Linked DNA regions of Rubrivirga marina. The protein of the gene in region 2 interacts with the protein of the main gene of each other region in a pairwise test. Links are inferred from orthologs where the notes say so. Each region holds a gene or a part of one and is shown on either strand. Other genes may lie near its edges. The genes, in order: rlmN and ftsZ.

Region 1 (13,262 bases), 2.4 Mb from region 2 along the record:
GACGCGCTCCCTCGGCCCGGAGCGGTCTCGACCGAGGTCGCAGCCCTCCGGGCGGTCGACCGGTGGGTCGCCGTCGCGGCCGTGTCGGACGGCGCGACGGTCCGCTTCCCGGACAGCCTGTTCACTGCGACGTTCTCCAACGATGGGAACGTCAGTGGAAGGACGTCTGCCAACCGCTACGGCGGCGACTACGAGGCCGGCGACGACGGATCACTCGCGATCGGCAGCCTCGCGACGACGCTCATCGGCGAGTACGAGGAGCGGGCCCGTCTGTCCATAATTCTGCTGTCCGAGCTCCAACAGGCCGACCGGTTCGAGGTGGCCGATTCGACGCTCATAGTTCGCTCGGCCGACGGCGACGGGGTCCGCTTCCGCGCCGGGGCGCCCTAAAAGAGCGTCCCCATCTCGGACTGGAGCGCGCCGGCAGTCTCGGCCACCGGGCCCCCGAGGCGGGCGCGGACGTCGTCGAAAAACTCGGGGCCGTAGTCGCGGGTGCGGATCGTGATCGGCATCGGGACGGCGTGGCCGAGCAGGAGCGCCTGCTGCTTCGAGTCGAGCGAGGCGAGGATCTGCCGGAGCCCGCTCGCGCCGGGCGTCCCCACGAGCGCGGCCGCGATGTCCTTCTCGTCGTTGAGCTGGGCGACGAGCTTCGTCCCGATCTGGGAGAGCACCTCCTCGTCGATCCCGCTCGGCCGCTGGTCGACGATCAGGAGCGACACGAAGAACTTCCGCATCTCGCGGGCGATCTTCCCGAACGGCGTCTCGCGGGCGGTCTCGGGGCCGAGGAAGTTGTGGGCCTCTTCGATCGTGATGAGAAGCTGCTGCGGCTTGTCGGCCTCGGACTTCGTCGCCTCGTAGTCCTCCATCTTCCGCTCGTAGCGGTCGCGGAGCCGCCGCGTGATGACGTTGGCCACGAGGAGGTAGACGAGCAACGACTTGTAGCGCCCGAACTGGAGCACGACCGACCGGCCGCGGTCGAGGGACTCGAACAGCTCGTCGATCGCGTCGCGCTTGCCCCCGGACGACTCGGTGTGGAAGAACGGGAGGCCGTCGAGCCGGTCGAGCTTCCGCTTGAGGGCGGAGAGCGCGCCGGGGTGGGCGCCGGTCTCCTCGGCCATCCGCTCGACCTCAGAGGGCTCGGCCTGGAGGAGGCGGGCGAGCCAGTTCTTGCCGTACTGCTTCTTGAGGCCGTACGTGCTCTCGGTCGCCGTCGCGTTGAGGTTGAGAGTCTCACGGAGCGGGAGCACGTCCTCGGGCTCGACCTGGTCGGCGTAGAGGTGGAGCTCGACGTCAGCCGACTGGCTGCGACGGCGGAGGGCTTGCGGGTCGAGTGTGAACAGCTGGACGCGCGTGGGGAAGAGGTCCTTGAGTCCCTTCACAAAGGCGCCTTCGCCTTCGCCCGACTCCTGGCGGACGGCGTACCCGTACTCGCCGTGCATGTCGAACACGAGCGACGCCGCGCGGCCCGTCGCGATCGTCCCCGCCAAGAGGAGGCGCGTCAGGAAGCTCTTGCCCGTCCCGGTCTTTCCGAAGACTGCGTTCGAGCGTTCCACGAACCGCGCGAGGTCGAGGCACACGGGCGAGTCCATCCCCAGCGGCGAGCCGACGTGGAGGAACCGGTCGCCGCCGTCGGAGGCCTCGGACCCGAACACGCGGGCCACGTCGTCGTCGGTCGCCTCACCGACGGCGGAGAAGTGGGCCGGGATCGTCTTGACGGGGAGCGGGGCGTTGTCGTCGAGCCCCTTTTGGACCATCAGCTGAGGCCGGAGCGAGACGGTCGCGTACGTCCCAGAGCCCTGGAGCACGCGCCGGAGCAGGTCCTCGTCCTCGCCGGGCGGACGGAGCAGGATGCCCTCGTTGGCCGCGTCGATCTTCAGGTCGGTGATGAGCGAGAAGAAGTCGTACGCCTCGCCTTCAATCACGACGAACGTCCCGGCCGTCACGCTCTCGACCGACCGGGCCGGCGAGAGCTTCATCTCGACGCCGCCGGCCAGGGAGCCGTGGGTGAGGACGCCGACGCGGGCACGCTTGGACATGGGGCGGGAGGGGGGACCGCCTGGAAGCTAGCGGTGACCGCCGACCCGCTCCTCCCGCCTCGGCGCCGAGGCGGACCTAATCGACCGGCGGCTTGAGCAAGCCGTCGCCCTTCTTCCCCTTCTGGCCGAACAGGGTGTCGAGCACGTCCTCGCGGGTCAGGAGCGCCGTGATCCCCGCGATCACGAGGTCACCGACGAGCCGCCTCGTCGTGCCGAGGCGGAAGATCCCGCGCAGCAACCCGCTGACCGTCTTGAACAGGAGGGGGACGATCAGGAGCGCGCCGAGGAAGCCGAGGACGACTTCGAGGAGGGACCGGGTGCTGGAGGTGGAACGAGCCATCGGACGGGAGAGAGGGGCCGGGCTCGTACTCGGGAGGGCAGCGGCACGTTTCCGGCACGGGGAACGAAGCGGGGGGCACGCGCGGTAGCAGGCGCTCCCAACCCCCGTCCGCCATGGCCAAGTCGAAGAAGACCAAGGGCTCGAAGAAGAAGGCCACGCCCGCCATCCCGAAGACGCTCCGCACGGGCGACCTGCCGCAGCCGGTCGAGGACGTGTGGGCCGCCGGCGTCGGCGCGCTGGCGCAGGCTCGGAAGACGGGCGGCGAGTCGTTCGACGCCCTCGTCTCGCTCGGGTCGACGGTCGTCGAGAAGGGGACGGGCGCTGCGAGGTCGGCCGTCGGGCAGGTGGAGCACGCGGCCTCCTCGCTGACGTCGACGGCCAAGGGGGTCGCCAGCGGCGCCGTCGGCACCGTCGCGGACACGGTCGAGGGGTTGGTCGAGGCCGCTCTCGGGAGGCTCGGCGTGCCGGGCCGTGACGAGGTCCTCGCCCTCCGCTCGCAGGTCGACGCGCTCCAGGCCCGTGTGGCGTCGCTGCTGGCGGAGGCCGCCGAGCCGGTCGCCGAGGCGGCTGGGGCGGGCGGCCTCGTCCCCGAGGCCCCGACGGTGTACCAGGTCACGAAGCACGACCGGGGCTGGGCCGTCCAGCGCGTCGGCGCCGAGCGCGCCTCGGCAGTCCACCCGACCAAGAAGGAGGCGCTGGTCGACGCCCGTCAGACGGCCCGCGCTCACGCGCCGAGCCGCCTCATCGTCTACAAGGCCGACGGCGAGGTGTCGGACGAGACGGCGTACGACCAAGCGTAGCGTCGCTCCGGGTGCGTCCGCCTCGCCGCCGAGGTGGGCCGCCTCACCCTGCCGCGCCAAACGCCTCCGCCAGCGCCGCGAACTCGTCCTCGAACGCGTGCGCCAGCTCCGCGGGGTCGTCCACGATCGCCGCGTCTGCCGCGATGCCGACGCGGACGACTCCGTCGAGGCTGAGGATGCTGATGCCGAGACCGAGGTCGCCGGCCTGGGGCACCCAGAACATCAGCGTGGTGATGGGCGCGCCCTCGATGTGGAGCGTCTCCGTGGGGCCGGGCACGTTCGTCAGGACGCCGCTCGCCTTCTGCTGGAAGAGCCGGACCACGAACCGGTGGGCCCACATCGGCGCCCGGCCGATGGACTGGAGGATGCCGTAGACGACCGCCGGCTCGTACGTGTCCTTCACGGTGTCCATCCGCTCCTTCGTCAGGCGCAGCCGGCCCTCGGCCGTCGGTTCGCCGACCGGGAGCGCGACGAACACGAGGCCGAACGAGTTGCCGAGCTCGTGGGCCTTCTCGAGCGGCCGGACGTTGAACGGCGTCGCCGTCCGGACCGTCACGCCGTCGACGGGCTCCCCCCGCGCTTCGAGGTACCGCCGGAGCGCGCCCGCGGCCGACGACATGAGCACGTCGTTGACCTTCGCGTCGAGAGACCGGCCGACCGCCCGGATGGTCTCGAGCGGGATCGGGCCGGTCCACGCCGCCTGCTTCACGGGCGACGTCCCTCGCTTGAGGACCGTGTCGCTGTCCGCGGGCATGGCCAGGAGGTGGGCGAGGCTGGCGGCCCCGCCACCCGCGGCCTTGAGCCGTCCGCCGAGGTGCCGCGGCTTCGTGATCAGGTCGAGCGCCTCCGCGCCGGCGTTCTTCAGGGTCGAGAGCGCGCGCTCCGACACCGGCCGCCTGGGTCGGCGCGCGCGCCCCGTCGGCACGTCCGCGTCGAAGTACTCGTCGACGGCGTGGACGAGCACGTGCATCAGCGCGAGCCCGTCCCCGATGACGTGGTGGACGCGGACGACGAGGGCGCTGCCCGACGTCCCGTCGCCGTGGTCGACGCCGTGGACGAGGTGGAACGTCCAGGGCGAGTGGGCGAACGAGAGCGGCTGGCTCATCAGGTCGCTCACGAGAGCCTGAAGCCCCTCCTTGCCGCCCGGTGCGGGCACCTCCGTCTCGTAGACGTGGTGGTCGAGACTGAACCGCTCGTCGGGTACCCACCGCGGCCGGGCCGCCCCGACGCCCTCGATCCGCATTCGGAACCGGTCGAACCGCGACAGCCGCTCCTCCACGAACCGGCGGAGCTTGTCGAGCGAAAGCTCGGCCCCGAAGCCGACGACGCCGGTGATGGTCATCGGGTTCGTCGGCTGCTCCATGCGGAGCCACGCCGAGTCCGGCGGCGAGACGGGGAAGGGGCGGGGGGCCATGGCGCGAGCGGGGAGCGCCGCAGGATACGCGGAGGCCGCGAGCGACGGAAGCGGTTCCGTCCCACCGGGCTGCCCCGCCTCGGTGACGCGACGCGCGAGGCGGACGGAGCTAGGCCTCGCCCTCGGCGACCGCCAGCTGGCCACACGCCGCGTCGATGTCCTGTCCCCGGCTCCGGCGGACCGTCACGCGGACGCGCCGCTTTACGAGCTCGGCGATGAACGCGTCGAGCGTCGCCTCGTCCGACGACCGGAAGTCGGTGCCCTCGACGGGGTTGTACATGATCAGGTTGACCTTGCACGGCGCCCAACTCGCGATCCGCGCGAGGTTGTCGGCGTCCGCCGGTGTGTCGTTGACGCCCGCGAACAGGCAGTACTCGTAGGTCACGGGCCGGCCCGTCACGGCGTAGTAGTGGCGGACGGCCTGCCCGAGCGCCTTGAGGTCCGTCTTCTCCGACCGGTTGACCGGCATGATCGCGCTCCGCTGGGCGTCGGTCGGCGCGTGGAGCGAGATGGCGAGGCCGGCCGGTCGGACCGTCCCCTCGGCCTGGTCGTCGGCGAACTGGCGGATGCGGCGGGCGAGGCCGACGGTCGAGACGGTGATCCGCTTGGGCGAGAGGCCGAGGCCGTCGCACAGGAGGTCGAGGCTGTCGGCGACGGCGCGGTAGTTCTGCATCGGCTCGCCCATCCCCATGTAGACCACGTTCGTCACGCCCTTCCCGAACGTGTCCTTCGCGATCCGGTCCATGGCGTGGACCTGCTCGGCGATCTGGCCGGCCGTGAGGTTCTCCTGAAACCCCATCAGGCCCGTCGCGCAGAACGAGCACGCCATCGCGCAGCCGACCTGCGACGACACGCAGACCGTCAGCCGCTTCGCCTGGTGCTCGTCGTCGAAGTCGGGGATGAGGACAGCCTCGACGTGGCGCCCAGAGGGCAGCCGGAACAGGCTCTTGATGGTCCGGTCGGTGGCCTGCTGGCGGCGGACCTCGGCGAGCGTCCCGAGGTGGGCCGCCTCGGCGAGCCGCTCGCGGAAGGCGGCCGGGAGGTCGGTCATCGCCTCGAACGAGGTCGCGCCCTTCTCGTGGACCCACTTGAACAGCTGGCGCCCGCGGAAGCGCGGCTCGCCCATCGCGACGGCGAGGGCTTCGAGGGCGGGCTCGTCGAGCGAGCGGAGGTCGGGGCGCGTGGTCTCCATGCCCAAAGAAACGGCGCTCGCGGGCCGAGCGCGCACGGGCGCCGGGACGCGGGGTGAAGGCGCCGCGTCAGAACGGTGAATCCGTCTACCTTTTGTCAGATCCCCCGTCGTCATGCGCCGAATCGTCTCCCTCGCCCTCCTCGTAGTCCCCGTCGTCACGCTCGCGCAGGCGGCCAGCCCGCTCCCCGTGACGTTCCTGCCCGGCGGCGCGGGGGCTGAGGGCTGCTACGCGCAGTGGTCGACGCGTTCGGCCGTCCACGCCTACAGCGCGCCCACAACGGTGAGCACGCGGCTTCGGACGATCGACGCCGAGCGGCGGATCGACGCCAACGACTACTCCGAGTCGCTCACGGCCGTCCTCGAGCCGGGGCTCGTCCGCGCACGGCAGGACGTCCGGTTTCAGGGTGCGCAGCTCGGGACCGGTCGGTCGGAGGCCATCCGCCTGTCGCGCGGCGACGAGTTGACGGTCTTGGCCGCCGGGCCCGAGGAGTCGGTCTACTTCGCCTTCGGGACGGCCATCTACGCGGGCTTCGTCCCCGGCTTCTACGGGGGACCCGAGGTCGAGGTGATTCGCCAGCCCGTGACGGAGCTGTGGGTCCGGCTGATCGAACACGACGCCGAGCGGCCGGCATCGTGGATCAACACGGCGCAGGCGGGGGTGGCACCGCGCGAGTCGTTCTGCCTGTAGCTAGACGAGCCACAGGAGCGCGGCGTACCGCGCCACGCGGAGGCCCGCGACGAGCGGGAGGAACCACGCCAGCGGCACGCGCCCGACGCCGGCCGCCAGCGTCAGCGGGTCGCCGATGACGGGCAGCCACGACAGGAGGAGGGCCGGGGTGCCGTAGCGGTCGGTCCACCGGAGCGCCGCCCGGCCGCTTCTCGACCCCGCCAGCCGGTCGCCGACGCCCTCGCGGGCCCAGCGGCCGAGCGCGTAGTTGGCGAGGCAGCCCGCCGTGTTGCCGAGGCTGGCCCACCCGAGGGCGGTCGCGGGGGCCAGCCCGGCCGCGACGGCGGCGACGAAGGCGGCCTCGGACGAGACGGGGACGAGCGTCGCCCCGACGAACGCCGCCGCACACAGACCCCACGCGCCGTAGGCCTGCACCCACTCGACGAACTCCGGGCTCACCGCTCGGCCGGCGGCGCGTCGCGCGTGAGGAGCCGGGCGACCCACTCGGTCTCCTCGAACTCGCCGAGCGCCACGACGATGGCGGCCGTCAGAGGGACCGCGATGAACGCGCCAGCAATCCCCCAGGCCCAGCCCCAGAACGTGATCGACACGAGCACGACGAACGCCGAGAGCTCGAGGTAGCGTCCCTGTAGCTTCGGGTCGACGTAGGCGCCGAGGACGATCTGGATCAGCCCGATCCCGACGAGGACCACGGGCGCCTGCCAGCCCACGCCGAACTGGAGGATCGCGAAGACGACGGGGGGGACGACCGACACGATGCTCCCGATCGTCGGGATAAAGTTGAGGATGCCAGCGAGGAGGCCCCACAGGAGCGCGAGGTCGAGGCCCATGGCCCAGCAGAACAGGCCGGTCAGGACGCCGGTCGCCACGCTCGTGGCCGTCTGGACGACGACGAACCGCTGGACCTGCCGGGCCACCCGCTTGGTCGTGTCAACAGCCGCCGTGGAGACCGGGTCGTCGAACCGGTCGCGAAGCTTCCGCCCCCAGTGGGGGACCTCGGCGAGCGCGAGGGCGAACAGGGCGTAGACGAGGACGATGGCCCCGGCGACCGACCACACGCTCGAGAGGGCGCGGCGGAGCGGCCCCTGGAGGTCGGACTCGTCGGGGAGCCGTCCCGGGAGGGCCTCGGCGCGCTGGCGGAGGGACTCGAACTGGGGGCCGTAAGCCTCAAGGCCCGTTATTGCATACGACAACGTTTCCGACAGCGCCCACCCAAAGACCCCGAGCACCCCGGCCGCGACGAGGAAGGCGACGCCGACGGCCACCCGGTCGGGCATCCGCTCGCACAACCACTCCCGGAGCGGGTCGAACAGAACGACGAGGAAGAGCGCGAACGCGAGGGGCATCAGCACGACCGCCGCGGCGCGGACGAACCAGATCACGGCGACCGTCGCGAGAACGGCCAGCAGGCGGTGGCGGGAGGGGGAGGCCATGCCTGCCCAACGCCCGACGTCCGGCACGGTTTGGCTACGGCGTCCGCCGCGCGGTCCCGGCGGCCCAGGCGAACGCGAGCGCGGCCACGGCGACACTCACGATCAGGCAGGTCCCGAACGACAGCGACGTCCCGGGGATGGACGCCGGCAGCCCACCCAGCCCGTATCGAAGAAGGCCGACGCCGTAGGTCGCAGGATTCAGGCGCATGGCGAACGCGACGGCCTCGGACGCGCCGGCCTCGGGGAAGAACGCGCCGGACAGCAGCCACACCGGGATCAGGACGACGTTCATCACGGCGTGGTACGCCCGCCCGCTCTTGAGCCGCCACGCCATCACGAACCCGAACGCGCAGAACGTGACGGCCAGCAGCACGCCTGCGACGAGGGCCACCGCGGCGCCGCCGAGGCCGGGGCGGAAGCCGACGAGCGGGGCGAACGCGCCGATGAGTGCAGCCTGCCCGACGGCGAGCGTCACGCCGCCGAGCACGATGCCCAAGACGAGCGCGGACCGCGGCTGCGGCGCCACGAGCACGGCCTGGAGCACCCCCGACTGGCGGTCTTCGACGACGGAGAGCGTCGAGTAGATGGCGGTGAACAGGACGGTCAGCGCGACCATCCCGGGCAGGAGGTACTGGAGGTAGCCGGCGTCGGAACCGGGGACGGAGACGCTGTCGGCGAAGCCGAACCCGAAGACGACCCAGAACAGGACGGGCTGGGCGAGCACGCCGACGACGCGGGCGCGGTCGCGCACGAACACGCGGATCTCGCGGGACCACAGGGCGAGGACGGCCGCGGTCATGTCGGCTCGGGTGCGCGCCCGACGCGCGTCGCGAACACATCGGCCAGCGTCGGGGGCTGGATCGAGACGCCGCGGACGTCGGGGCGCTCGTACAGCGAGGCCACGAGATCCCGGGCCCGATCGCTCCGGACGAGCACGCGGTCCCCGACCACGCGGGCGTGAAGCGCGTCGGTCCGAAGCGCGGCGGCGAGGGATTCGGCGTCGTCAGCGTCGAGCCAGAGCGCGTCGGGGCCGAGGGCAGCGGTGAGCGCGTCGGGCGTCCCGTCGGCGACGACGCGGCCGCCGTCGAGGATCACGACGCGGTCGCACCGCGCGGCCTCGTCCATGAGGTGCGTTGCGATCAGCTGAGCGCCGTCGGCCCGGCGGCGATCGAGGACGGACCAGAACGCGTCACGAGCGAGCGGGTCGAGCCCGGTCGTCGGCTCGTCGAGGAGTGCGAGGGCGGGGCGGTGCATTAGCCCGCGGGCGAGGTCGAGGCGTCGGGCGAGGCCGCCCGAGAGCGTCCCGACGCGGCTGTCGGCCCGATCCGCCAGTCCGGCGTCGTCGAGGGCGGCGCCGACGCGGGCGGCGATCTCCGAGCGAGGGATCCGCACGAGCGCGGCCTGGAAGCGGAGCGCCTCGCGCGCGGTGATGGCGTCGTCGAGGGCGGGGCTCTGGAACACGACGCCGACGCGCTGGCGGACGGCGTCGGGCGCGGCGACCACGTCGTGCCCGGCGACCGCGACCCGGCCCGCCTCGGGCGCGAGGCGGGTGGAGGCGATGCGGAGGAGCGTCGTCTTGCCGCTCCCGTTGGGGCCCAGGAGGGCGACTCGTTCCGTCGGTCTGACCACCAGGTCGACGCCGTCGAGTGCCTGGACGTCGCCGAAGCGGTGGGCCAGGTCGCGCGCGTCGAGGGCGGCGACGGGCGCGGCCACTAGCGGAGGAGGAAGTCGGCGACGACCAGCACGAAGAAGGCCGGCACGTAGGCGATCGAGGCGAGGAGCAGCCGCCGCGCGCGGTCGTCGGTGGGCTCCGAGAAGAACGAGAAGGCCGGGATCGCGAAGGCCGTCCCGACGCCCATCATCCCGACGAGGAACAGCATCCCGGCCTGCCCGACGGCCGCGGGGAGCACACCGGCCACGAGGAGCGCGAGGGTGGCGCCGAGCACGAGCGTGGCCAGCGTGCGCTCGCCGTCGGCCGCGCTCGGCAGCATGCGAAAGCCCCCGCGCCGGTAGTCCTCCCGAAGCAGCCAGGCGAGCGCGTAGAAATGCGGGAGCTGCCAGAGGTAGAGGATCGCGAAGAGGGCCCAGCCGGTCGCGTCGAGCGCGCCCGTCGCCGCGGCGGCGCCGCCCAGCGCCGGGATCGCGCCGGGGATTGCGCCGACCAGGGTGTTGTGGACCGTCCGCCGCTTCAGCGGGGTGTACACGCCGACGTAGAGGGCGACCGTCGCGAGCGCGAGGCCCGTCGTCAGCACATTGGTGGTGGCCGCCAGAACGATGGCCCCGACGACGACGCAGAGGGCCGCGTAGACTGTCGCGTGGACCGAGCCCATGCGTCCGGACGGGAGCGGCCGCGTGGCCGTCCGGGCCATCCGGGCGTCGAACTGGCGCTCGGCGACGTGGTTGAGCGCGGCCGCCCCGCCACCGGTCAGCGCCGTGCCCGCCATCAGCCCGAGGAGGACGACCCAGTCGATCGGACCGGTCGCGCCGAGGAGGTAGCCGGCGGCGGCCATGACGACCACGAACGCCGTGATCCCGGGCTTCAGGAGCTCCTTGTAGTCCGAGAGCAGGGTGAACGCGGTCGGAGCCTCGACGGCGACGGCCACGGCGGACGAGGGACGGGGCCTCATGCGATCGTGGGGGGCGGGTGCGGAGAATCAACGCGCGACGGCCGCACCGTTCCGTCAAAAAACGGGCAGGACGCCGCGCGATCTGAACGCATCTCCAGGATAGAGCCGCGTCCCGGACCGGATGAGGGTTTCGCTCGTTCCCGACACCGACGCACCGGGCCGCCCCGGCTGTCACCCTCGACCTCCAACCCGACCGCCCCCCGATCTCCATGCCCCTCATCGCTTCCGTCTCTGGCATCCGCGGCGTCTTCGGCGACGGCCTCGACCCGGCCGCGCTCGTCCGCTACGCCTCCGCTTTCGGCGCCTGGCTCCGCCGGCAGACCGAGGCGCGCCCCCTCGTCGTGGTGGGGCGCGACGGGCGGGTGACGGGCGACGTCTGCGCCCGCCTCGTGACGGCCACGCTCCAGGCCGCCGGCTGCGACGTCGTCGACGCCGGGCTGGCGACGACGCCGAGCGTGGCGATGGGCGTGCTCAAGCACGAGGCCGACGGCGCCGTCATCCTCTCCGCCTCGCACAACCCGGCCGAGTGGAACGCGCTCAAGCTCCTCGACCGGAACGGCGAGTTCCTCGGTCCCGACGAGGGCGCCGAGGTGCTGGCGCTCGCCGACGAGGACGTCTCCGCCCACACGGTCGGCTACGAAGACCTCGGCGACTACGAAACCGACGATCTCCTCCCGTACCACGTCCAGAAGATCCTCGAGCTGCCGTACGTCGACCCCGATGCGATCCGCCAGCGCGGCTTCAAGGTGGTGGTCGACGGGATCAACTCGGTCGGCGCGTTCGCCATCCCGGCGATGCTGGAGGCGCTCGGCGTGGACGACGTCGAGGTCCTCAACGGCGACGTGACGGGCCGCTTCGCCCACAACCCGGAGCCGCTTCCGGCCCACCTCGACGGCATCACGAGCCGTGTGGCCGAGACCGGCGCCGACCTCGGCGTGGTCGTGGACCCGGACGCCGACCGGCTGGCGTTCGTCGAGGACGGCGGCCGGTTCTTCGGGGAGGAGCTCACGCAGGTCGTCGCCGCCGACTTCCTGCTCGGCAAGAAGGCCGGGCCCGTCGGAACGAACCTGTCGTCGTCGCGAGCCATCGAGGACATCGCGAGCAAGCACGGGCAAGAGGTGGTGCGGTCGGCCGTGGGTGAGATCCACGTCGTCCGGGCGATGCAGGAGGCGGGGGCAGTCATCGGCGGGGAGGGAAACGGGGGGGTGATCCTGCCGGACCTCCACTACGGCCGCGACGCGCTCGTGGGCGTGGCGCTCGTGCTCCAGCACCTCGCTGAGACGGGCCAGTCGCTCAGCGACCTCCGCGCCGGGTACCCCACCTACGCCATCGCCAAGCACAAGCTGCCGCTCACCGACGACCTCGACGCCGACGCGCTCCTCGACGCGCTCGCGGGGAGGTACGAGGGCCGCGTGTCCACCGTCGACGGGGTCAAGGTGGACCTCGACGAGGGCTGGGCGCACGTCCGCAAGTCCAACACCGAGCCGATCCTCCGCGTCTACACCGAGGCGGGCACCCCCGAGGCCGCCGACGCCCTCGCGGAGCGCTTCAAGGCCGAGCTCCTCGACGGATGATTCTGGGCCTCATCGCGGTCCCGCTCTTCCTGCTCTCGACGTGGGCCGCCCGCGTCGTGCAGCACCTCGCGTTCGGATTCGTCCCGGCGTGGGCGGTGAGCGTCCCGCTGTGGGTGGCGCTGACGGTCGCGATGCAGGCCGCCGCGTCGGTCGGCGCCGTCGCCCTCTTCCTCGCCGTCGCAGGGTGGATCGACGCCGAGCCGACGCTCTGGCTCCTGCTCCTCTACGCGGCCCTCGCACTGTGGCTCGTCTGGCAGCAGGCCGACGAGGCCGAGTGGGACCGCCGGACCGGCTGGATCGCGGCGCCGGATGACACCGAGAGCCGGTGGCTCGACTCGATCTCGGAGGTCACGGCGCGGGCCGTTCTCATCGGGACCGCCGCCGGTCTGGCGTTCGCCGCCGTCGTGTTCAGGTCGCTGCCGGTGGCGTGACCTCCGCCTCGGTGGTCGTGCCGGCTGAGCCGTCGGGAAGCCACGTCCGCTCGACCACGCGCCCGCCGCCGTCGCGGTCGAGCGCGAGCGCCGTCGAGACGCGCGTCCCGTACCCGTCGGCGACAATGCGGACGGGGGAGAGGCGGCGCTCCCACTCGAGCCCGACCCCGGTGTCCGGCAGGGCGTCGTCCGGGGCGGGTTCGCGGTCGTCGAGGATCGGCAGCAGGTCAGCCGGATCGACCGGGTCGGACCGGAGCGCGTCGCGGAGCCGCTGACGGGCTCGGACGACCTTCGGCCACGGCGTGTCGAGCCGGTCGTTCGAGATCCCGTAGACCCCCCGTTCCAGCTCCAACATTTCGTCGTGCCGCGTCGAGACCACGTGGACCGAGTCGGGATCGCCGACGACGAGGTTGAAGCCGTCGTACGTGTCGCGCTCCGCGTGCACCGCCTCGGCGTAGCTGCGGGCAGTGCCGTCGAGGCGGAGGAAGTCGGCGACGAGGGCGCCGCGCGACCGCGTGCTCGGCCGCGGATGATGCGGGTCGCGGACGTTCGTCAACACGCCCCACCGGCCCGTATCCGTCACGCCGAGCCACGTGCCGCCGGCCTCGAGGTCCCGGCCGGCGAGGACGCCGGGAGCGTCGTTCCACCATGCGAGCGGAGCGGCGGGCCGCGCGAACGCCTCGTCACGATTCCCGATGAGCACCAGCCGGTGCTGGGGATGGACGTC
Region 2 (16,494 bases):
TGGCGGCGGTAGGTGCTGAACGGGACGCCGAGCCGTTCGGCCGCGAGGGCCTGTGTCGGGGCCGGCCGGAAGTAGGTCGTGTCGAGCGCTCGGAAGTAGGGCCGGTCCCGGATCCCCTGGTTGAGCTCGTCGGCCGCCTCCGAGAGGAGCGTGCGGAGCGCCTCGACGGGGTCCCCGTCCTGCTCGCGGACGAGGCGGGCCTCGAGGAGGGGGCTGTCGGAGAGCAGGTGCGGCCGGGCGTAGCCTCTCAGCGCGTCCCGGACGGCCTCCGTGAACGCCTCGCGGCCCAGCACCACGACCGAGTCGTCCGGGCGCGGGGGGGACACGCCGGAGGGTGACCACGCCGCGATCGAGTCGAGCCAGGCGTCGGGCGGCGTGGCCCGCCAGTCCTTGCTGAACGCCGCCAGGGGGCCGCCGTCGACCTCGGCGGCCGGCAGCCGCTTCAGGCCGACGATCTCGAACACGGGGGTCCAGAGCGCGGGCGCGGCCGTAAGGAGGACCGAGGTGGCCAGGCTCGGCGTGGAGAGGTAGCGCTCGACGGTCCGGACGAAGACGAGGCTCTGGACGGCCGAGATGCCCTGCCCGGCTTCGGCGTCGAGCCACGACCGGAAGAGGAGGCCCCGTTCGCCCTCTCGGAGGCGGGTGCCGACGGCGTCCCACACGGCCGCGACGACGGAGTCGGCGGCCCGCTCGTCGTCGGCGAGCGCGTCGAGCGAGAGCGTGAGGAGGAAGCCGGCCACGCCGCCGCCCTCAGCGTAAAACACCTCGGCCGCCTCGGGGCGCCTCTCGAGCCAGCCGGCGACGGCCTCCGCCTCGTCCTCGCCGTGGTGGTCCGTGACGAGCGCGCGGATGGCCGCGGCGTCGCCGTCGCGGAGCGGACCGGACCCCGCGAGGTGGGCGTCGGCCCATGCGGTCTGGAGGCTGGCGAGGAGGGGCTCGACCACCGCGTTGTGGCGGTAGAGGTGGAGGTAGTCTGCGAAGGCCTGGTGGCGGTCGGCTTCGGTCGGAGCGGAGCGGAGCCGGTCGACGAAGTGGCGGCGCGCACGGGCGTGGACGGTGGCGTACCGGTCCTGGTCGCGCCAGCGGAGGTCCGCCTCGATCGTCTCCCGGACGACATCGTGGAGGCGGGCGCCGCGCGCGTCGGTTTCCACGAACGCGAGGCCACGGAGCCACGCGAAGAGCGCGTCGGCCTCGGCGTCATTGGGGAGGAGGGCCCCCAGGAGCGGGACCGTGACGGAGCGGACGACCGACGCCCCTTCAAGTGCCGCGCGGTGGGCCGGCGACGGGACCGACGACACGAACCGCTCGAGCAGGTCGCTGAGAAGGCCCGGCTCCGTGCCGGGATCGAACGGGCCGCCGCCCGACTGACGGAGGCGCTCCGTCACGAGGGCGAGAGCCAGAGGGTGGCCGTGCGTGAAGGCCTGCACGCGGGCGTGGGCCTCCTCTGGGATGCCCCGGTCCGAGAGGTACGTCGCGGCCTCATCGGGGGCGAGGGCGCGGAGCTCGATCTCCACGGCCTCGCCGGGCCACGCCGTCCGCCAGTCGGCCGACGGCCGGTTGCGGCCCGCCAGCACGACGAGGTCCGAAGCCCGGAGGCCCGGCACGAACGTTCGCCGGAGCCACCCGTCGAGCGGCTCGATTTGCTCGTATGTGTCGACGAGGAGGATGCGCCGATCGGCGTCGGCCGAGAGCGCGGCGTCGGCGGCTTCCGCGAAGGCGACCGGCGTCGGGTCGAGGTCGCGCCCGTCGAGCCGGGCGACGGCCACGCCCGCCTCGATGCCGAGGCGGGCGACTTCGTCGAGGAGCGCCGTCTTGCCGATGCCGCCCGGCCCGTGAACGAGCGCGAGGTGGAAGGGGAGCGCCTCCGCGTCGAGGGCGTCCGCGAACCGCGACAGCTCCCGCTCACGCCCGACGAACCGGCGGTGGCGGGCCGCCTGGAGGCGGTCGCCGAGGGTGGCCGTGGAGGGGGGGGAGGAGGCGCGCAACGGGGGCGGGAGGGGGCGAATTGGCTTTCCTGACGCGGAAGTGGGGGTCTCTCCTACGAAGGTGAGCAGTGAATGAGCATACGCCGGACTCGTGAGTGAGCACCATCCAGAGCTTCCTTATTGACTCCTTTCCCTCCCCTCCCTCTCATGACCCCATTGCGAACCCTCTTGATGGGCGCGGCCGCGGCCGGTCTCATCCTGACCGCCGGCCTCCTGGCCCCGCCCCCTTCCGACGCGTCGAGCCACCGCGAGGCCCCGCTCATCGCCGACGACCCGCTCGCCGACAACACGGACGTCTACGCCTTCCGTGACCCCAACGACGACGGCAACGTCATCATCGTCGCCGACTACATCCCGCTCTCGCACCCCGAGGGCGGCCCGAACTACAACCACTTCGGCGAGAACGTCCGCTACGAGATCCACGTCAAGAACCAGACGTCGGCCGGCATGCTCGGCTCGGCCACGGACGACGTGACCTACCGGTTCACGTTCGACCGGGCCAACGAGGACCCCTCGACGTTCTTCAACATCCGCCTCGGCGCGGAGAACCTGAACACGAGCTACACGCTCGAGAAGAGCACCGACGGCGGCGCCTCGTTCCAGACGATCGTGACCGACGGCTACACGCCGCCGGCCAACATCGGCCCGCGCTCGATCGAGTCCGGCGCCGGGCTCAACACGACGTACGAGGACCTCACGCAGCAGGCCGTCGTGACGGCTACGACCGGTGAGACCGTGTTCGCCGGCCCGCGCGACGACCCGTTCTTCGTCGACCTCGGCGGCGTGTTCGACCTCGGCGGCATCCGCCAGCAGTTCGGCACCGACGGGACGCCCGGCGAGATGACGAACCCGGCCCTCGCCCGGGACGCCGTCGCCGGCTACAACACCCACGCCCTCGTGCTCTCGATCCCGATCGAGATGCTCCAGAAGGACGGGATGTCGGCCGACGACGCGGACTCGATCCTCGACCCGAACTTCGTGATCGGCGTGTGGGCCTCGGCCTCGCGGCCGCAGTTCACGAGCCTCTCGAGCGACCCGCAGAACCCGGAGCCGCAGGTCTCGGGCCGGTACGTCCAGGTCTCCCGCCTCGGCATGCCGCTGACGAACGAGGCCATCATCCCGATCGGGATGAAGGACTACTGGAACTACACCTCGCCCTATGACGAGGACGAGCAGGAGTTCATCCAGTACTTCGCCAACCCGGAGCTCGGCCTCTACATGGGCAACGGCGCCTTCGGCGGCGCGGTCCCCGGCCTCTCCGACGACCTGTCGATCCAGATGAACGCGCTCGCGGGCGTGTTCGGTGACCTCGACGGCGATGGGAACGAAGGGTTCAACTTCAACACCAACTTCGGCGAGATGAACGACTCCGACGGCGTCTACGACATCGTCGAGGCCATCGTGGCCGGCGACGTGCCGTTGGAGTTCGTGGCCGGGTCGGCGTTCGACGACAGCGTCGCCCCGCTCCGCCCGCTCGGGGCGAACAGCGTGACCGCGCTCGCCGGCGACAACCAGCCGCGGCTCGTGGACATCTTCCCGATCTTCTACTTCGGCGTCCCGAACCTGGCGCCGTACCAGCTCCTGACCGGGAAGACGGGCGGCAACCCCCTCACCGAGGGCAAGCCGTTCATCCACAACTTCCTCCCGATCACGCAGACGCCCGACGGCGGGCTCTGGGGCGGCGACATGCTCCGCCTCAACATGGCGACCCCGACGACGGACCGCTCCTCGAGCGAGTTCACCGACTGGGCCCGCCTCGGGCTCATCCGCGCGGCGGCCATCGGCCTGACCGTGCCGGACTTCGCCAACACGGACCTGGAGTTCATCCCGCACATGGACGGCTTCCCGAACGGGCGCCGCCTCGAGGATGACGTGACCGGCATCGCGCTGCAGGCCGTCGGCGGCCTCGTGCTCACGGCCGTGGGCGTCCTCGAGGACGACTACACCGGGAGCGATTACATGGGCGCGCTCGTCACGCCGCAGACGCTCTCCGAGCTCGACTTCGTGGCCGGCCCGACCCGCAACGACGTTGCCCTCCGGAGCGACTTCCCGTACCTCGCCAACCCGCACCGCGGGTACGACTACGTGCGGGACCAGACGACGGGCGCCCCGCGCGCTCGGTTCGCCACGTCGGGCGGCATGGGCGTCGGCGCGCCGTCGGGGATGATCCTCGACCAGAGCTTCCCGAACCCGACCGCCGGCAACTCGACGGTCCGGTTCCAGCTCCCGCGCACGGCGACGGTTCGCGTGGACGTCTATGACGTCCAGGGCCGCCGCGTCCAGACGCTCACCGACCGGCGCTACCAGCCGGGCGCGCACGACGTCGACTGGGACGCCTCCGGCCTCGCCACGGGCACCTACCTCTACCGCCTGATGGTGGACGGGGAGCTCGTCGCGACGAAGCGGGCGACGGTCGTCCGCTAACGGGCGCACGCCTCGACCGACCCGCCTGGCGGGTCCGGGGGGGCGGGGCCGAACACGCTCCGCCTCCTCTTTTCCTTTCTCTCGGATTCCCTTCTTCCCATGACTCCTCGCACCGCCCGTCTCCTGGCCGTCGGACTCGTGCTGGCCGCCATCGGCGTCGTCGGCTACCTGTGGCTCGACCGCGAGCCCGCGCCGCTCCCCCAGGACCACGCCCAGGTCGCCCCCGGCGACCGGTTCGCCAACGCCGAAGAGGCCGTCGACTACTACCGCGCGCTCCTCCGCCGCGAGCCCGACGCCGTCGAGCCGCGCGTCCGCCTCGCCCACGCGCTCCTCCAGCTTGGCGAAGAGCGCGGGACGCAGGCCGAGACCATCCCCGAGGCGGAGGAGCTCCTCGCCGAGGCCATCGAGATGGCGCCCGACCACTACTACGCGCGGACGCTCCAGGCGTCGCTGTTCAACACGCTCCACATGTTCGAGGAGGCGCGCGACCTCTCGCGCGAGCTCCTCGAGGAGTACCCGCACCACGCCTACGTCCACGGCACGCTCGTCGACGCGCTCGTGGAGCTGGGTGAGTACGACGAGGCCGTCCGCGTCTCGGACCGGCTCCAAGCGCTGAAGCCGGGTCTCCCGGCGTATTCACGCGCGAGCTACCTCCGCGAGCTCCACGGGGACACCGAGGGCGCGATCCAGGCCATGCGCTACGCCGCCGACGCGGCGCCATCGGGCCGCCCCGAGCGGGCCTGGGCGCTGTACCACCTCGCGGGCCTCTACCTCGGCGACGCCAAGGCCGACACGGCGGCGTTCCTCTACAGCGGCATCCTCGAAGAGAAGCCGGACTTCGTGCCCGCGCTGGCGGGCCTTGGCCACGTCGCCCTCGTGAAGGGCGACGCCGACGAGGCCGTCCGCCAGCTCGAGGAGGCCCGGGCGCTCGAGCCGCTCGGGGTCATCGACGAGCTCCTCGTCGAGGCCTACCTCGCCGTAGGCGACGAGGCGAAGGCGGAGGCCGCGGCCGAGCGCGTCCACGAGGCGCTGCTCGAGGCGCGCGGCTTCGGCGAGATCGTCGACATGGAGGAGGCCGACTTCCTGATCGACCGTGGGGAGGATTTGGAGCGCTCGCTCCAGATGGCGAAGGAACAGCAGGCCCGCCGGCCGGGCCACCTCCACGCGAACGAGACCTACGCCTGGGCGCTTCACCACGTCGGCCGCTCGGCGGAGGCCATCCCCTACATCGAGCGCGCGATGCGGCTCGACACGGGCGACGCGATGGTCCACTACCGCGCCGCGCGGATCTACGAGGGCGCCGGCCAGGCCGCCGAGGCGGCCCGCCACCTCCAGCTCGCGCTCGACGGCAACCTCTACGTCGAGAGCCCGAGCGCGGCGACCGAGGCGCAGACGCTCATGGCGTCGCTCGGCACGGGCACCCCGATCCGCGCCACGAGCGCCACCCGCTAGATGCGCCGCCGCGCCTCGGCGAGTCGGACCGAGCGCGCCCTCCGGGGCGCGCTGGTCGCGCTCGTCGTGGCGGGCTACGTCCTCGCACTCGGGACGACGGCGTCGGGCGAAGGGCTCAAGCTGCTCCCGCACCTCGCCCTCGAACACGCGCCGACGGCGCCCGCCGCGCCCCACCTCGTGGGCGACCAGGAAGGCGACCGCGATGTGCTCCGGACGCTCCGCCCGAAGGCGCACGCGCACGACGACCACAAGCATCGGCACGCGTCCGATCCGGTGCGGGAGACGATCCACGTGCTCGCGACGCCGCCCGAGGCGCGGGGCCTCCACGAGCACGAGGGCGCGGTCCACCGCCACGACACGGCGCCGACGGAGCAGCACGTCGTGGTGACGGTCTCGCTCGACAAGCACCGGCTGCCGGCGACGCCCGGCGTCCCGGCGCCCGCAGTCGCCGCGGTCCCCCTCGGTGGGGAGCGGATGGCTCCACCCGCCTCGGTCGATCCTTCGGTAGAGACGCCGCCGCCGATCCGGCGCGGCTGAGCGCGTCCGCCAGCTCTGGCGGCACGTCTGGACCTCCGGGCCGCCCCTGGCCCGAGCCGCCGCGCGTGGGCGCGGCGGCCCCCGCCGTGCGCACGACGCACGGTGCCTGTCTCTCTACTGACCCCTCTCGACCGATGCCTTCGCTTCTCCGCCGCCTCGCGCGGCTCACCGCCCTGCTCGCACTCCTCGCGGGTGCCGCCTCCGCCCAGTCCACCGGCCGCCTCGTTGGCACCGTCACCGAGGCCGGCACCGCCCGGCCGCTCGCCGACGTCAACGTCGCCCTCGTCGGCTCCGACCGCGGCGCCGTCACCGACGCCGACGGCCGCTTCGACCTCGACGTGCCAGTGGGCACCGTCACCCTCCGCGCCTCGTCCGTCGGCTACAGCGACGCCGACGAGACCCTAACCGTCCGCGCGGGCGAGACGACGAGGGTCGTGCTCGTGCTCGTGTCGACGGATGCCGACCTGGGCGAGGTCGTCGTGGAGGGCCGGTTGACGAATCTCGTCGGCGTGGCGAATGCCGCGTCGTCCGGGCTCGTGGGGCAGGCGCAGATCGCCGTCCGTCCGCTGCTCCGCGTGGGTGAGGTCTTGGAGACGGTGCCCGGCGCCATCGTCACGCAGCACAGCGGGTCGGGGAAGGCCAACCAGTTCTTCCTCCGCGGCTTCAACCTGGACCACGGGACCGACTTCGCGGCCTCCGTCGACGGCGTCCCGATGAACCTGCCGACGCACGCGCACGGCCAGGGCTACCTCGACCTCAACTTCCTGATTCCCGAGCTGGTGGAGACGGTCGCTTTCGAGAAGGGCCCGCAGAACGCGGCGGCCGGCGACTTCGCCACGGCTGGCCGTGCCGAGATCCGCCTCGTCCGTCGCCTCGACGCCGGCCTCGCCGAGGCCGAGGCGGGGTCGGACGACTTCGTGGCGGCGCTCGTGGCCGACTCATGGCGCCTCGGCAGAGGCGACCTGCTGGTCGCGCTCCGTGGTCAGTACACCGACGGCCCGTGGGTCCAGCCCGAGAATGGGACGCTGGCGAGCGGCGTGCTGAAGTACTCGACCGGGAGCACGCGCAATGGCCTCGAGGTCACCGCGATGGGCTACCACAACGACTGGACGGCGACCGACCAGATCGCCCGCCGCGCCGTGCCCGGCCTCGTCACGCGGTTCGGCACGCTCGACGCGACGAATGGCGGGACGACGGGCCGCTACACGCTCGCCGGCACGTGGCGCCGGTCGACCGACGCCGGCCAGCGGACGCGGGCGACAGCCTACGCCGCGGCCTACCACCTCAACCTGTTCTCCAACTTCACCTACTTCCTCGACGACCCCGACCAAGGCGACCAGTTCGAGCAGGCCGACCGCCGTGCGTATGCGGGTGCTGACGTCGCGCATTCGTGGCGCATGGGCGGAATCGGCCGGGCGAGCGAGACGACGGTTGGGGCCGACCTTCGGCACGACCAGATCTTCGGCGTCGGCCTCTTCCGGACGTCAGCGCGGGAGCGGGTCGGGACCGTCCGCGACGACGAGGTCGCGCAGACGCGCGGCGGCGCCTACGTCTCGAACGAGACGCGCTGGACGGAGTGGCTCCGGACGACGCTTGGCCTCCGCGGCGACGTCTACGCGTTCGACGTGACGAGCGACCGCGAGGTCAACTCGGGCGGGGAGACAGCCTTTATCGCCAGTCCGAAGGTGGGCTTGGCGCTGGGCCCATGGGCCGAGACGGAGGTGTACCTCAACGCCGGCCTCGGCTTCCACAGCAACGACGCGCGCGGGACGGTCATCGCGGTCGACCCCGCGACGGGCGAGGCCGTCGACCCCGTGGACCCGCTCGTGCGGACGCGCGGCGCCGAGGTCGGGGCGCGGACGGCGGCCGTCGACGGGCTCCAGTCGACCGTCGCGCTGTGGGCGCTCGAACTCGAGTCGGAGCTCGTGTTCGTTGGCGACGCGGGCGGGACGGAGCCGAGCGACGCCAGCCGTCACGTCGGCGTCGAGTGGACCAACTTCTACCGCGCCACCGACTGGCTCCAACTGGCCCTCGACGTGGCGCTGACGCGCTCGCGCTACACCGCGGGCGAGTCCGACGGCGATCGGATCGAGAACTCGATCGGACGCGTGGTCACGGGGGGCGTCTACGCCGGCCGGCCCGACGGGTGGATCGCCAGCCTCCAGGTCCGCCACCTCGGCCCGCGCCCGCTCACGGCCGACGGCGCCTTCCAGGCCGAGGCGTCCACGCTCGTCAACGCCCGCGTGGGCACGACGCTCGGGCCGGTCGCCGTCGCGCTCGACGTGCTCAACCTGCTCGACTCGGACGCGGCCGACGTGAGCTACCTCTACACGTCGCGCCTGCCGGGCGAGCCGGCGGCGGGCGTCGAGGACGTCCACTTCCACCCGGTCCTCCCGCGGAGCGCGCGGCTCTCGGCGGCGCTGCGCTTTTAGGCCCCGACTCCGCCCGCCTCGGTCACGGCGCCGAGGCGGGCGGGGCGGCTAATCGGCCGTCTCCTGGGGCTCGTCTGGGCGCTCGCGGAGGCGCGAGAAGATGAGGTGCCGCTGGGGGTGCTGCCACGCCCACGCGCGGAAGCCGTCGACCCGGTCGAGGTCCTCGCCGAGACGGTCGCGGAGCCGGTCCTCGTAGCCGTCGTGCGCGACCTCGCGATCGGCCTGGCGCTGCCACGCGTCCGTGAGGAGGGCCGGGAGCCGGTTGAGGAGGCCGGCCTCGACGGTCGCGTCCCACTCCTCGCCGTCGAACCAGACGCCCCCGCACGTGGCGCAGCGGTCGAGCCAGAACCCGCCCTCGGGACGGACGCGGTAGCGGCTCATGATGTGCTGGTCTTGCGGGCACAGCTTCGCCCGCTTCACGTCGCCGACTTCGTCGGACGAGGGGACGGCCTCGGCTGGCGGGTCGGCGGGCTCGTAGTGCTCACGCCACGCGAAGTAGAGGTCGGCCGGGAGGAACGTGCCGTGGTCGCGGGGGCAGCGGAAGCCGCGGAGGGACCGGCCGCCGGCCTCGGCCTCGAGGAGGGTCGACCGGTCGAGCTCGGCGTCGCAGAGGGGGCAGGTCACGGGAATCGGGTGGGTGAGGCCGGAAGCTACCCGCGGGGCTTCGTGGCACCGCCGGACGCTCCCCGAGTCCGTCCGCCTCGGCGCCGAGGCGGAGGCGGCCGACCTACCGGAACACGACCTCGTCGACGACCTCGCGGCCGAGGTGCTGGTTCATCCGCTCGCGCCACTGCTGGCGCTGGAACTGGAGTTGGTGCCGCCACGCCGACGACCGGACCTTGACGTGGAGCGTCCCGTGCCGCATCCAGACCTGCTCCGTCACGTTCGCGATGGCCTCGCCCACGACCTCCGGCCACGCCTCCACGGCCCGCGCCGCGTCGAACCGCTCGCGGTAGCCGTAGCGGTCGACGAGCTCGGAGAGGACGGACCCGAGGGATTGAGGCTGGTTCGAGGAGGGCACTGGGGCGGCGGAGCGACGTTGACAAGCTAGGTCCCCCTCCCACCCCGATGCGACTCCTCCTGCTCTCTGTCCTCCTCGCGGCGTGCTCTTCGTCTGGCCCATCGGTGCCGTCTGCGCCTCCGGCCGCCTCGGGCACCGCCGCGGCCGACACGACGCTGCCCGGCGCCGTCCGCACGGCGCCCCTCACCCCGACGCCCATCGAGATCGAGGCCGGCGACCTTCCCGAGCCGTACGCGACCGAGTCGGTACGCAACGGGGCCGACGTGATCGACGTGCCGGACGACGCGGTCCTGAACGTGCCAGCTGGCTTCGCCGTCCAGGTCTGGGCGGAGGATCTCGACAGCCCGCGCTGGCTCGCGCTCGACCCAGAAAACAACGTGCTCCTCGTCGAGAGCCGCGAGAACCGGATCAAGCGCCTCCGCGACGCGGACGGCGACGGGGTCGCTGAGTCGGTCGAGACGATCGCCACCGACGCCAACGGCCTCGACCTCCCGATGGGTCTCGCGTTCGTCGACGGCGATCTCTACGTCGGCAACACGTCGGACGTGCGGCGCTACGCCTATTCGAGTGGGGGGAGGGTCGAGGGCGAGGGGGCCGTCGTCACGGACCTGCCCGGCCGTGGGTACAACCAGCACTGGACGCGGAACGTCGTCGCCAGCCCGGACGGCGACAGCCTCTACGTGACGGTCGGCTCCGAGTCGAACGTGGACGTCGAGGAGCTGCCGCGCGCGTCGGTGTTCCGGATGGCGCCCGACGGCTCAGGCCGAGAGACGGTCTCGTTCGGCCTCCGCAACCCCGTCGGCCTCGACTTCCACCCCATGACGGGCGTCCCGTACACGACCGTCAACGAGCGCGACGGGCTGGGCGACGACCTCGTCCCGGACTACCTCACGGCCATCGGCTCCGATGCCTCGGGCGAGCCGCGCTTCTACGGCTGGCCCTACACGTACTTCGAGCCGGACAACCTCGACCCGCGGCGAATGGAGGGCGACCGGAGCGAGGCGCCCGACCTCGCGGCGCGGACCGCGATGCCGGACGTCCTGTTCCAGGCCCACTCGGCCGCGCTCGGCCTCCAGTTCTACGACGGCCAGACCTTCCCCCAGCGCTACCGGGGTGGGGCGTTCGTCGCCATGCGCGGCTCGTGGAATCGGGACCCGGGGACCGGCTACAAGGTCGTCTTCGTGCCGTTCGAGGACGGTCGGCCCGTCGGCCACTACGAGGACTTCCTGACCGGCTTCCTCATCGATCCCTCGGGCCCGACCACGTTCGGGCGCCCCGTAGGCCTGCTGGTGCTCCCCGACGGGTCGCTCCTCGTGACGGAGGAGATCAACGGGCGGATCTACCGCGTGAGCTACACCGGGTAGCTCACCACTCCGTCCGCCTCGGCGCCGAGGCGGGCGGGGTCAGGCGCGCGTCGCGAGGTGCCAGAGGAAGCCGATCTCGTCGCGGGAGGTGATCCCGAGCGCGACGAGGCCGGCGACCGCTAGCAGGAACGGGAGGCCGAATCCAAGGAGGATGGCCCGCGCGGGCGGCGCGTGCGTCACGGCCTGGAGGTCCCACATCATCTTGTAGCCGGCCACGACCTCGATCAGCAGCCCGACGCCGAGGACCGTCGGGGCGAGGACCGTCGCGAGTTGCGGGTCGATGCTGCCGAGGAGGAGCGAGAGGATCATCAGCGGGAACCAGCCCCAGCGGCACCAGACCGCGAGCGAGAGCGCCTGCGCGGGCCGCAACCGACGTCGCCCGGTGATGACGTTGAGCCAGATGAGGTTGAGCAGGAGCCACGCGGCGTACGCCAGCGCCAGCACGCCGACGAGCAGGAGCGGCTGGCCGAGGAGGCTCGTGAGCCGGGCCTGACCATCGAGCGTCCATGACGAGGTGGCCGCCACGAGCGCGTCGGTCCGCGCCAGCGCCCGCAGCACCGACGTCCCGACGACGCCGGCCGCCAGCGTGAGGGCGAGCGCGAGGCCCGACGTCTCGAACGCCGACAGGTCGAACCCGCGCTGGACGGCCTCGCGGTACAGGTCGCGCCGGCCGAAGTAGCGCGGCGCGAGCGACCCGAGCCGCGGCGCCCCGGCATAAAACACGCCGAGGCCGAGCACGAGCCCCCAGCCGATAAGCAGGAGCGGCGACGCGCGTCGCTCTTGCCGGGCCTCGGAACCCGCGTCGAAGGCGAACACGCGCTGGCGGCCGGTCCAGAACCCGCTCGCGACATCGAGCGCCGGCCGTGGCTCGTCGCCGGGCCCGAGCAGACCGAAGCGGGTGCCCGTGACCTCGGCGCGCTGATCGCGCTCCACGCGGTCGGCGTCCGTGTCGCGCCAGCGGTAGACGAAGGCGGCGGCCGGGGGCTCGCTCAGTCCGAGGAGGTCGGTGAAGGCGTTCTCGAGGGTCCGCGCCTGGGCGGCCTCTGTCCCGAGCGTCCGCCAGCCGCCGGGCTGGCCGGGCCGGACGCCCGTGCCCATCGACGCCAGGCCCACCGGCGTGTCGTGCTCGGTACGCCAGCGACGAAGGAGCGCCACCGGGTCGCCGTCGCGGGCATCGAGGAGCACGAGGTCGACCGTCCGCGCCGACCGGTCGTCGACGGGGAAGCGGCTGACGTAGTAGGTCTGGGTGCCCTCGGCGCCGCGGTCGTGGGCGAGTTCGGTCAGCGCCTCGAAATACGGCCGCGCGCGTGGGTCGCTCGTGTCGCTCGACTGGGCGAGGCCGAAGTGGCGGGCGGCCGAGTACGGCCGGGAGCGGTCGAGCGCCTCGGCGAGGAGTTGGGCCGCCTCGTCGGTCCGCGCGCGGAGGAACAGGGCCGGGAGGCCCTCGATCGGGAGGTCCTGCCAAAGCGCGATGCCGAGCCGGCTGGCGGCGTCGAGCACGGCCGTCTCCTCGATCAACTCGGTACGGACCGCTCGGACGCCCGCGCGACGCATCGCCACGAGGTCGGCCACGGCCGCCTCGGCGTCGGCGGGGGCGTTCCAGACGACGCCCGCGAGGCTCGGGTCGAGGGGCGGAAACGGCCCCCGCGGCGCGAGCGCGGCCGAGTCGAGCCGGGCCCGCGGGCTCGCCGAGGCGGGCGCGGACGGCGCCGTCGAGTCGACCGCCGCCGAGTCCGCCGACGGGGCGGGGCGGGCGGGCGGCGTCTGAGCGGAGAGAGAGGCCGCCAGCAGGAGGGCGGCGAGGGCGGTTAGACGGGACACGGGCAGGGTGAGGCCGGCCGAGAGTACGCACGCCGCGCCGCCGCGTTCGCCCGTCCCTCAAGGATGGCGCCCGGACAGAAGAGGCCCCGCCGGGCGGAGATCCGGCGGGGCCTCAGGACAACCCTGGCGAAGTTGTCCGGGGGGATCGTTGCGTCCCAGCCCGAGGGTAGGGACGGCGAGTGCCACAGGTCCGTCACACCCGAGATGTGGGAAAAACGTCGGCGGACGGGCCCTGGTATCCGCTAGTCCATCATGCGGCGGAGGAAGGCCGGCACGTCCGTGTCGTCCTTGTTGATCCGCTCGCGGCGTGGCGGGGTGGCGTTCGGGAGCGGGCGGACGTTCGACGGGCGGCGCCCCTCGGCCTTCTCGCGGTCCGCGACCTCCTCGTCCTCGCGGACGCGCTCGGGGTGGAGCGGTGCGCGGCGCTCGTAGGCCGGCACGTCGAGCGTCTTGAGGTTGTCCTCGCCCTTGTAAGGCGGGGCCCCGCCGTTCGACCCGAGCACGACGCGCGGCCGCTGAGCCGGCGCCTCCGCCTCGTCCTGGCGGCCGGTTTGATCGAACCCGGTGGCGATGACCGTCACCCGGAGCGAGTCGCCGAGCGTCTCGTCGATGACCGTGCCGAAGATGACCTCGGCCTCCTCGCCCGCCTCGGTCTGGATGACCGAGGTGGCCATGGTCGCCTCGCGGATGCCGAGGTCGACGCCGGCCGTGATGTTGACGAGCACGTTCCGCGCGCCCGCGATCGAGATGCCGTCGAGGAGCGGGCTCGAGATGGCCTCCTTGGCCGCGCGCTCGGCCCGGCGCTCGCCCGAGGCGATGGCGCTCGACATGAGCGCCGTCCCGCCGTCGAGCATCGTCGTCCGGACGTCGGCGAAGTCGAGGTTGATGAGGCCGTGGACCGTGATGAGCTCCGAGATCCCGCGCGTGGCGTTGTAGAGCACGTCGTCGGCCATCTCGAAGGCCTCCACGACCGTCGTGTTGTCGTCGGCGACGTCGAGGAGCCGCTCGTTCGGGATGATGATGAGCGTGTCGACGACCTCGCGGAGCTGCTCGATGCCCTGCTCGGCCATCTTGCCGCGCTTGCGGCCCTCGGCGTTGAACGGCTTCGTCACGACGGCCACCGTGAGGATGCCCATCTTCTTGGCGAGCGCGGCCACGACGGGCGCCGCGCCCGTGCCGGTCCCGCCGCCCATGCCAGCCGCCACGAAGACCATGTCGGCCCCGTCGAGGGCCGCCTCGATCTCGCGCTGGCTCTCCTGCGCGGCGCTGGCGCCGACGGTGGGCCGGGCGCCGGCGCCAAGCCCCTTGGTGAGCTCGCGGCCCACCTGGATCTTGCTCGGCGCCTGGTTGGCCTGGAGCGCCTGGGCGTCGGTGTTGATGGCGACGAACTCGACGCCATGGATGCCCTTCGCGAGCATGTTGTTGACGGCGTTGCCGCCTCCGCCGCCCACGCCCACGACACGGATCAGGGCCGTGTCCTGTGCGTCGTCGTCGAATGCAAATCGGGTGCTGAAATCGTCCATTGGGGTCCCTCCGAAAGGGTGTGTCTTGCCAGGGTTGTGAGGCGTCGGCAGGACAACCGGTAAGGTACCGGCTCCGCAGCCCTGCCGCGGGGGTGTTGATAAGTGGGGGGAGGCCTAGAGCTCGTCGAACCAGCTCCGCATGCGACTCGCGATTTTGTTCACGAGCCCGTCCGGGTCCGAGTCGTAGCCGTCGCCGAGGGCCTCGACGGGCTCGCGGGCCGGCTCCGGCGCGGTCGCGTCGTCCGTCTGGGGCGCGGGCGCGAGGAGCGAGGCCCCCCGGCCGGCGCCCGTCCGCAGCCCGTGGAGCACGAGGCCCACGCCGGTCGCGTACTTCGGGTCGTCGACCTCCTCGACGAGGCCGCCGGCGAGCCCGAGCGGGCGCCCGACGCGGGCCTCCAGCCCGAGGATCTCGGCCGCGAGCGCGGCCGTGCCCGGGATCAGCGCGCCGCCGCCCGTGAGGACGACGCCCGCCGAGAGGTGCCGACCGTAGCCCGACCGCTTGATCTCGATGGCCACGAACTCGAGGATCTCCTCGAGCCGCGGCTGGATGATCTGGGCCAGCGTCGACTGCCCGATCGACTTGTCCGGGCGCCCGCCGATGCCGGGGATCTGGATCTCCTGGTCGGCCTCGACCATGTCGACCAGGGCCACGCCGAACTCGCGCTTGAGCCGCTCGGCCTGGTCGTGGAGGATGCCGAGCCCCTTGCGGAGGTCGTCGGTCACCTTGTTGCCGGCGACGGCGACGACGGCCGTGTGGCGGATCGTCTTGTCCTCGAAGATGGCGATGTCGGTCGTCCCGCCACCGATGTCGACGAGGACCACACCGACCTCCTTCTCGTCGTCGTGGAGCACGGCGTGACTGCTCGCGAGCGGCTCCAGGACGATGTCATCGACCGCATACCCGGCCTTCTCGATGCATCGGTAGACGTTCTTCGCCGCCGACACCAGCCCGGTGATGATGTGGACGTTGGCCTCGAGCCGGACGCCGCTCATCCCGATCGGGTCGGCCACGCCGTCCTGCCCGTCGACGATGAACTCCTGCGGGAGCACGTGGAGGATCTCGCGGTCGGCCGGCATGGCGACGTGCTTCGTGTCCTCCAGGAGGCGGAGGACGTCGCCCTTGTCGATCTCGCCGCCCGCGACCGTGATCACGCCGCGACTCTGGAACGACTGGATGTGGTCGCCGGCGATGCCGACGACGACCGACTGGGTCTCGATGCCGGCGGAGTGCTCGGCCTCCGAGATCGCCCGCTTCACGGCGTCGACCGTCTTGTCGATGTTGACGACGACGCCGCGGTTGAGGCCCTCGGACTCGGCCACGCCGACGCCGCGGACGTGGATCCGGCCGAAGTCGTCGGCGCTCGCGACGACGGCGCAGATCTTGGTGGTTCCGATGTCGACGCCGACGACGACGCGGTCGCCGGCCAGTTCGGGGTGAGGCATGGTGTGTGGGGGAGGGTGGAGTTAGGCGGGAGGCGTCGAGGCCGCTGGAGCGGCGGCCTCGGTCGAGTCGGGGGCGGGGCCGCGCTCGCGCGTCACGACCTGGCCGTCGAAGCGGAGGTCGACGAGGTCGAACCGAACCTCGGGCTGGGGCAGGACGGCCTGGTCCCAGAAGGCGCGGAGCCGGCGGAGTTGGTCGGCGTGCTCGCCCGGCGTGGTCCCGAGGCGGACCGGGAGGCTGCCGTGGGCGGCGACGGGCGTGGTCCAGAGCGTCGGGCGGCGGCCCCACGCGACTTCGGACACGAGCGCCTGCGTCGCCTCGTCGGCCGTCGCGAGGGCGGCCAGGAACGAGCGGAGGCCGCCCGCGACCGGCTGGGTCGGGTGGTAGGGCGGGGCGCCGGTCAGCACGGGCACGTCGTAGACGGCCGGCGACGCGGCGGCGATGGGCATCGCGTAGCCCTCGGCGTCGAGGAAGTGGCTCTGGCGGCCCTCGGC

Evidence for each region.
Region 1: the proteins of ftsZ (region 2) and rlmN interact in binary tests that used the Escherichia coli proteins (3 or more experiments, as listed by UniProt). The link is inferred for Rubrivirga marina from one-to-one orthologs.

The regions. Positions count from the first base shown.
Region 1 is NZ_MQWD01000001.1:3,179,704-3,192,965, reverse strand. Bases 3,742-6,661 are described here. They hold rlmN (dual-specificity RNA methyltransferase RlmN), read right to left. Parts: upstream 5,783-6,661; coding sequence 4,700-5,782; downstream 3,742-4,699. Other genes in these bases: BSZ37_RS13450 (YqaA family protein), read right to left, coding at 6,471-6,661; BSZ37_RS13455 (hypothetical protein), read left to right, coding at 5,895-6,470; BSZ37_RS13465 (wax ester/triacylglycerol synthase family O-acyltransferase), read right to left, coding at 3,742-4,590. In the rest of the region: BSZ37_RS13485 (META domain-containing protein), read left to right, coding at 1-390; BSZ37_RS13480 (ATP-binding protein), read right to left, coding at 387-2,036; BSZ37_RS13475 (hypothetical protein), read right to left, coding at 2,113-2,376; BSZ37_RS13470 (phasin family protein), read left to right, coding at 2,490-3,176; more of BSZ37_RS13465, read right to left, coding at 3,220-3,741; more of BSZ37_RS13450, read right to left, coding at 6,662-6,908; BSZ37_RS13445 (AI-2E family transporter), read right to left, coding at 6,905-7,903; BSZ37_RS13440 (ABC transporter permease), read right to left, coding at 7,938-8,702; BSZ37_RS13435 (ABC transporter ATP-binding protein), read right to left, coding at 8,699-9,616; cyoE (heme o synthase), read right to left, coding at 9,616-10,530; glmM (phosphoglucosamine mutase), read left to right, coding at 10,740-12,104; BSZ37_RS13420 (hypothetical protein), read left to right, coding at 12,101-12,535; BSZ37_RS13415 (NRDE family protein), read right to left, coding at 12,513-13,262.
Region 2 is NZ_MQWD01000001.1:775,454-791,947, reverse strand. The notes cover bases 12,420-15,297. They hold ftsZ (cell division protein FtsZ), read right to left. Parts: upstream 14,560-15,297; coding sequence 13,279-14,559; downstream 12,420-13,278. Other genes in these bases: ftsA (cell division protein FtsA), read right to left, coding at 14,674-15,297; BSZ37_RS03065 (hypothetical protein), read right to left, coding at 12,420-13,036. Outside these bases: BSZ37_RS03105 (ATP-binding protein), read right to left, coding at 1-1,985; BSZ37_RS03100 (DUF4331 family protein), read left to right, coding at 2,133-4,409; BSZ37_RS03095 (tetratricopeptide repeat protein), read left to right, coding at 4,509-5,861; BSZ37_RS03090 (hypothetical protein), read left to right, coding at 5,862-6,398; BSZ37_RS03085 (TonB-dependent receptor), read left to right, coding at 6,533-8,830; BSZ37_RS03080 (zf-TFIIB domain-containing protein), read right to left, coding at 8,879-9,454; BSZ37_RS03075 (DciA family protein), read right to left, coding at 9,558-9,851; BSZ37_RS03070 (PQQ-dependent sugar dehydrogenase), read left to right, coding at 9,899-11,215; more of BSZ37_RS03065, read right to left, coding at 11,255-12,419; more of ftsA, read right to left, coding at 15,298-16,002; BSZ37_RS03050 (cell division protein FtsQ/DivIB), read right to left, coding at 16,024-16,494. UniProt on the Escherichia coli protein: Essential cell division protein that forms a contractile ring structure (Z ring) at the future cell division site. The regulation of the ring assembly controls the timing and the location of cell division.